Regions from separate parts of the Leifsonia poae genome, predicted to be linked through region 3. Evidence: predicted binding sites of a transcription regulator. Region 3 holds the regulator's gene; each other region holds the start of a gene.
What was found. Region 3 encodes LexA, which represses DNA repair genes until DNA is damaged. Its sites were predicted from a motif close to TCGAACANNTGTTCGA; they were not measured.
Positions count from the first base shown of each region.

Region 1 (2,263 bases), 360 kb from region 3:
GACATGCGCGTTCCGAGGCCGGAGCATTCCGGGCAGGCGCCGAACGGGGCGTTGAACGAGAAGGTGCGGGGCTCGATCTCGGTGAGCTGGATCGGGTGGTTGTTCGGGCAGGAGAGCTTCTCGCTGAACGAGCGCCACGCTTCGGGCCCCTCGGCGTCGACGAAGTTCACCTGAACGAGGCCGTCGGTGAGGCGCAGCGCCGTCTCGAGGGAATCGGTGAGGCGGCTGAGGATGTCTGGACCGGCCACGAGACGGTCGACGACGACGGAGATGTCGTGCTTGTACTGCTTCTTCAGTGTGGGCGGATCGCTCAACTGGACCGGCTCGCCATCGACGAGTGCCCGGGAGTAACCGCTCGCCGCGAGCTCTTTGAAGAGGTCGACGAACTCGCCCTTCTTCTGCGAGACGACGGGGCTGAGGATCTGGTAGCGCCGACCCGACTCGAGCTCCATGAGCTGGTCGGCGATCTGCTGCACCGTCTGGCGCTGGATCGTCTCACCGCAGACGGGGCAGTGGGGAACACCGATGCGCGCCCAGAGCAGGCGCATGTAGTCGTAGATCTCGGTGATCGTCCCCACAGTCGAGCGCGGGTTGCGGTTCGTGGACTTCTGGTCGATCGAGACCGCGGGGCTGAGACCCTCGATGAAGTCGACATCTGGCCGGTCGACCTGACCGAGGAATTGGCGCGCGTAGGCCGACAGCGACTCGACATAGCGGCGCTGACCCTCGGCGAAGATCGTGTCGAATGCGAGCGACGACTTGCCCGAACCCGAGAGACCGGTGAAGACCACCAGGGAATCGCGCGGGATCTCGAGGTCGACATTGTGCAGATTGTGCACGCGGGCACCACGCACGCTGAGATGGGACCCGGTCACCTTGCTCACACTCACTGGATGATTCCGCTCACTCGACCAATTCTCCGCTCTTCCGTGCCGATGCCGGGCCGTGTTCGCCCACCGCGCATCGAAGGTATGTTCGATTGTAGCGTGCTCCCCCGACACCCGGATGCTGACAGCTCTGCCCGGCACGCGCCGAGTCTATGCCGCACCACCGACAGAGCGCTGTCAGTTCCGGGGCCCACTCAGGAGCGGCCCCGCGAGCAGCGCGACGACGCCCGCAATGGCGAGGCCTCCCACCACGGCGAGCCAGGCGAATCCCGCCGACGCGGTCGTCGCGAGCGCGAGGGCACCGACGGCGACGAGCTGCACGGGGATCTGGATCAGGAGGAACCGACGCGTGCTCGGCCACAGAGCGGCCGGCTGAAGACGCGCGCCGGGCGCGACCACGAGCATCCAGGAGGCCAGCAGGTGAAGAGCGTGCGCGCCCGCGATCAGGGTGTATGTCCGCCAATCCGTGAGGGCTTGACCGTGCAGCAGCGAGGCGAGAACGAGGACGCCGATCAGGAACCAGGCCGTCATCCAGCGAGGAACCACGACTGCCGCGAGGGCGAGCGCGAGAGACACTACGAGCCAGAGCTCGGAACCGGCCAAGGCGGCGCAGAGCGCGATCGCGACGACCGCGAAGAGCGCACGGAGCGACCAGGCCGGCACCGTGAACCCCAGCTGTGGCTTCGCCGCCTCGACCTCCCTGTTCACCGCCTCCCCGCTCACCCCAACCGCATCCCCGTTCACCTCATCCTCCTGGGCCGGCTCAGCTCGCGCAGACGCGCCTCGCGCCGCTCGCCGCCTGCGTCCTGCCAGGCGAGCAGGTCGATGCCCGCGGCGGCCAGGCGGCGGAACCGCAGCTTGCGCTCGAGCTCGACCACCCGCAGCGCAAGCAGATCGCGCCCCGGCAGATCGCCGGTGTGGAGCGTCGGGAGCACATCGACGGCGATCACCCGATGCCCGGCCGCTCGCCAAACGAGGGCCAGCCGCAGCGACTGCTCGTCGAGAAAGGTCGAGAGCACGAACACGAGGGCGCCCGGCACCACGATCGGGGGGCGAACCCGTTCGGTCGCCGCTCCGCTCGGTCCTGTCACGGCCACCGAACGGAGCACGCGTTGAAGGTGCCGGGTGCCCCCGCGCGGCTGGATGCCCCGGGTCGCGTTGGCCAGGTCGTCGAAGCCGACCCTGTCGCCGGCAGCCGCATACGCGGAGGCGAGCGAGGCGACCGCCTCGCGGGCGAGATCCTGAGACCCGACGCCCGGCCCAGGATGCAGCGCCGGCCATTCCGAGACACGACCGGTCACATCGTCGCGGCTGTCCATGACGAAGTGGACGGCCGCATCCGAGGTGGCCATGGTTCGACGCACGTAGAGCTCTCC
Region 1 is NZ_JAIHLP010000002.1:545,608-547,870, forward strand. Features, by position in the region: gene uvrA (excinuclease ABC subunit UvrA) at 1-875, opposite strand, end outside; gene K5L49_RS03320 (hypothetical protein) at 1,065-1,631, opposite strand; gene K5L49_RS03325 (DUF58 domain-containing protein) at 1,628-2,263, opposite strand, start outside.
Region 1: a site for LexA is predicted at 964-979, ahead of uvrA (excinuclease ABC subunit UvrA). Genes of this name have one in related genera too.

Region 2 (2,263 bases), 2.4 Mb from region 3:
CTCAGTTTCGCCGGAATCCCCAGCGGGTCCCAGGCGCTCGGGGTGGAGACCGGTCTGCTGCTGCAGGCGAAGGATGCGCGCATCGCCGACCGCATCGAGGTCTCGTCGTTCCTGGTGGAGCCGCAGTCGCGCATCCTGATCACCGGTCACAACGGTGCCGGAAAGTCGACGCTGCTCGCGGCGTTGGCCGGAGTGCTCGCGCTCGACGGGGGAGTGATCACCCGGCGCAAAGGTCTACGGGTGGGGCTGCTGGAGCAGGATGTGCGGTTCGCCGACCCGGAGGCGAGCCCCCGCCGCATCTACGAGCAGACCCTGGGGGAGCGGCGGGCGGAGAGTGTCCCGCTCACCGGGCTCGGCCTCGTGGCCCCGAGGGACGTCGATCGCCCGGTCGGCCGCCTCTCGATCGGTCAGCAGCGGCGTCTGGCGTTGGCGTTGATCCTCGCCAGGCCACCGCATGTGTTTCTGCTGGACGAACCGACGAACCACCTCTCGCTGTCGCTCGCGACCGAATTGGAGGCGGCTCTCGGCGGGTATCCGGGCGCCGTGGTCGTAGCCAGCCACGACCGCTGGCTCCGCACCGAATGGACCGGGGCGCGCGTAGCGATGGTGGGCGGCCGGCTTGTGGGGTGAGTGGGCGTGGAGGTGAGCGAGACCGCCGATGTCAGGCGGCGGCGGTCTCGTCGGCGCAGGATCCGAGATCGATGACCGTCGACCCGATCAGGTGCAGTCCCGCGGTATCGAAGAGCAGGTGGGAGTTGGTGGGGTCGGAGAGCAGGACGTAGCCTTCGGCCGTAGTGGGAAGGGTGACAGTGTTCATGGTGATTCTCCTTGTGGATCGTGGTTCCAGCCTCTCCCGGCTGCGGTCGCGGCGAATCGTCCGTGCGTATGAAATGGGCCTGCTCCCGGAGGGTGACACGTCGTCCTCCGGTATGAGACCGTCGGATGAGGTCGGCGCTCCGCTTGACGCATATTCGAACATATGTTCGAATGGGGGCATGAGATGGAGCGGGCAGGAACTCACCACAGAAGAGCCGTCGACGCTGCCGGGGCTGGCCCGTCTCAACAACCTCGTGCGCTCGGTGCGCACACCGGAGTTCGCGGGAATCACCTTCCATGAAGTGCTGGCGAAGTCGGCGCTGAACAAGATTCCCGGGGGCGGAGGGCCGATGCCCTTCGGCTGGACCATCAACCCGTATCGCGGCTGCTCTCATGCCTGCGTCTACTGCTTCGCCCGGCCCACCCACTCATACCTCGACCTCGACGGCGGCAAAGACTTCGACAACGAGATCATCGTCAAGGTCAATGTGGCCGAGGTGCTGCGCAAAGAACTGAGAAAGCCGAGCTGGGCGCGCCATCCGGTCGCACTCGGAACCAACACCGACCCGTACCAGCGGGCTGAAGGGCGGTATGCGCTGATGCCCGGCATCATCGACGCCCTCGCCGACACCGGAACGCCGTTCAGCATCCTCACCAAAGGGTCGCTGCTGAGACGGGATCTCGACCTGATCGCGGAGGCGGCCACCCGGGTGCCGGTCGACCTCGCCCTCTCCATCGCGGTCTACGACGACGAACTCCAGCAGTCGGTCGAACCAGGAACACCGACCACCAAAGCTCGGCTGGCCACAGTGACGGCGGTGCGCGAACACGGACTCGCCTGCGCGGTCTTCCTGATGCCGATCCTGCCGTACCTCACCGACAGTAGGGCACACCTCGACGAGGCCCTGCGGCAGGCGAAGGCCGCGGGAGCGAGCTCGGTGCTCTACACGGCCCTGCACCTCAAGCCCGGGGTGAAAGAGTGGTACTACCTCTGGCTCGAGCGTGAGCATCCCCAGCTCCTCCCGGTCTATCGGCGCATGTACGGGGGCGGGGCTGGAGCCCCGAAAGGCTACCGGCAGTGGCTGGCGGCCAAGATCAAGCCGCTCATCCGTGCGCACGGGCTCGAACGTGGCGAAGAAGATCCGCTCACCGGGGGTGTGCGCTCGACGGCGCTCGGGATGCTCCGCGACGGGGAGGGTGAACGACAGATCCGAGCGGGGGCGGGCATCGCCGTCGGGAACGCGGGTGGCGGCCGTCTCCTCGAGGAAGAGGTGCCGGCCGAAGCGATCGGGGTCGCTCTGAGCGGAGCACAGCCGACACTGTTCTGAAGCGTCGGCAAGCAGCGCGCCGCCCGAAATCGGCGGGGTACACATCCCCCGGGTTGGGGTACACGCGAGAGCTCGTTCGGTGGCATAATCCCGGGAGAGCATTGCACGGCCCGAGTGCG
Region 2 is NZ_JAIHLP010000002.1:3,259,812-3,262,074, forward strand. Features, by position in the region: gene K5L49_RS16300 (ABC-F family ATP-binding cassette domain-containing protein) at 1-630, shown strand, start outside; gene K5L49_RS16305 (hypothetical protein) at 662-817, opposite strand; gene K5L49_RS16310 (Rv2578c family radical SAM protein) at 996-2,144, shown strand.
Region 2: a site for LexA is predicted at 972-987, ahead of K5L49_RS16310 (Rv2578c family radical SAM protein). Genes of this name have one in related genera too.

Region 3 (2,263 bases):
CCGCGACAGGCTGTGCGGATCAGTGCTCGTACTGCGCCGGGATAGCGATGCGCTGCCCCGGTGAGACGACGGCGGTGTCGAGCTGGTTCAGCGAGACGATGTCGGCGATCACGTCGCGCGGGTCGGCACTCGGCGCGACCTTCTCCGCGATGCTCCAGAGCGACTGCCCAGAGGAGACCGTCACATAGTGGAACTGCACGTGCGCCTGTTCTCCGGAGGCGGCGGCTCCCCCGCCGTTGAGCGCGAACACGAGCGCGCCGATCACGAGAGGCACCGCGGCGAGCGACGTGAAGACCACGCGCCCACGGCGCGTGAGGTGCAGGCGCGTGGTGGCGCCCTCGGGAACGGTGAAGCCCGACGGTGACATGGTTACCGTTGCTGTGCTCATGTTCTTGACCTCCTAAGATTCCGCATCCGCTGCTTGGCCGGCAGGGCGGATGCGAAGCTGTGTTCCGAATATATCTTCGAATGTTCGAAACCACAACCATGCGATTCGGGAGAAAACATCGAAGACATTCGAGACACGCTCGAACATATGTTTGTTTTACCCCTGCATCGTGGATACAGTTTCGATTGTCTGGAGTTCACCCAACCAGGCACCACCGACATTCGCACCACGCCGGATGCGCCAGGCGGGTCACGAAGGGACGACAGTGTCGAACGACAACCAGACAGCGCGGGAGCGCGGCGGCACGCGACGACGCAAGAACCTCAGCGAGAAGCAGCTCGCCATCCTCGAGATGATCAGTCGTTCCGTCAGCCAGCGCGGCTATCCGCCGAGCATGCGCGAGATCGGTGACGCCGTCGGCCTCTCCTCGCTTTCCAGCGTCACGCACCAGCTCAACCAGCTGGAGCTGAGCGGCTACCTGCGGCGCGACCCGAACCGTCCGCGCGCCCTCGAGATCCTCATCGACGTTCCGTCCACCTCGGCCACCCCCGACTACGAGAGCCAGATCCCGGTCGGCGACGCCGCGATGGTTCCGCTCGTCGGCCGTATCGCCGCCGGCATCCCGATCACCGCCGAGCAGCAGGTCGACGAGGTCTTCCCGCTGCCGCGGCAGCTCGTCGGCAACGGTGAGCTCTTCATGCTCAAGGTCGTGGGCGAGTCGATGATCGATGCGGCTATCTGCGACGGCGACTGGGTGGTCATCCGCTCGCAGAACACCGCCGAGAACGGCGACATCGTCGCGGCGATGCTCGACGAGGAGGCCACCGTCAAGGTGTTCCGTCAGCGCGACGGTCACACCTGGCTACTGCCGCGCAACTCGAACTTCGAGCCGATCCTCGGCGACTTCGCCGAGGTGCTCGGCAAGGTGGTCGCCGTTCTCCGCGCGGTCTGATCCTTCCCTCGACACATTTGTGCCGAATGTCACCTCGTCGTGCGTCAGAGGCGACATTCGGCACAAATGTTCGCCCTCTGGGGGTGGCTAGGCCCAGCCGAGTTCGTGGAGGCGCGCGTCGTCCAGCCCGAAGTAGTGGCCGATCTCGTGCACCAGCGTCACCCGCACCCGCGCCCGCAATTCATCGAGGGTCGCGCTGTGCTCGGCGAGGTTGTTCTTGTAGAGCGTGATGCGGTCGGGCAGTTCACCGAAACCGTAGTAGCCGCGTTTGGTCAGCGGATGCCCGCTGTAGAGCCCGTACAGGCGCGGTCGCGCGCCGGCCGGCTGATCTTCCAACAGGATGGCCACATTCTCCAACGGCTCCACCATGTCGCGCGGCAGACCGTCGTAGACGTCGTTCACCATCGCCTCGAAGTCCCCATCCGAAATCTCGACCATGAGCCCATCCTCCCCTGCCGCCATGGTTTTCGCGCGCCACCGCATCCATCTCACGGCTCCGTCGGAGATCCGGCCGCTTTCGCCCCGGATCTCCGACGGTACTGGGAATGCAGGGCTCGTCAGGCCGTCACGCCGGCTTTGGCCCGAACCGCCCGGGTCGCCTCGATGATGTTGCGCAGCGACGCGACCGTCTCGTCGTACCCGCGGGTCTTGAGCCCGCAGTCCGGGTTCACCCACAGCTGCCGGCCCGGGATGGCGCTCAAGGCCGTCTCGAGCAGCTCCGTCACCTCGGCGACGCTCGGCACGCGCGGCGAGTGGATGTCGTAAACGCCCGGACCGATGCCGTGCTCGAATCCGGAGGTCTGGATGTCGTGCACGACTTCCATCCGCGAACGGGCCGCCTCGATGCTCGTCACGTCGGCGTCGAGATTGCGGATCGCGTCGATCACCACGCCGAACTCCGAATAGCAGAGGTGCGTGTGGAT
Region 3 is NZ_JAIHLP010000002.1:906,850-909,112, forward strand. Features, by position in the region: gene K5L49_RS04970 (LysM peptidoglycan-binding domain-containing protein) at 20-388, opposite strand; gene lexA (transcriptional repressor LexA) at 624-1,340, shown strand; gene K5L49_RS04980 (metallopeptidase family protein) at 1,428-1,778, opposite strand; gene metE (5-methyltetrahydropteroyltriglutamate--homocysteine S-methyltransferase) at 1,898-2,263, opposite strand, start outside.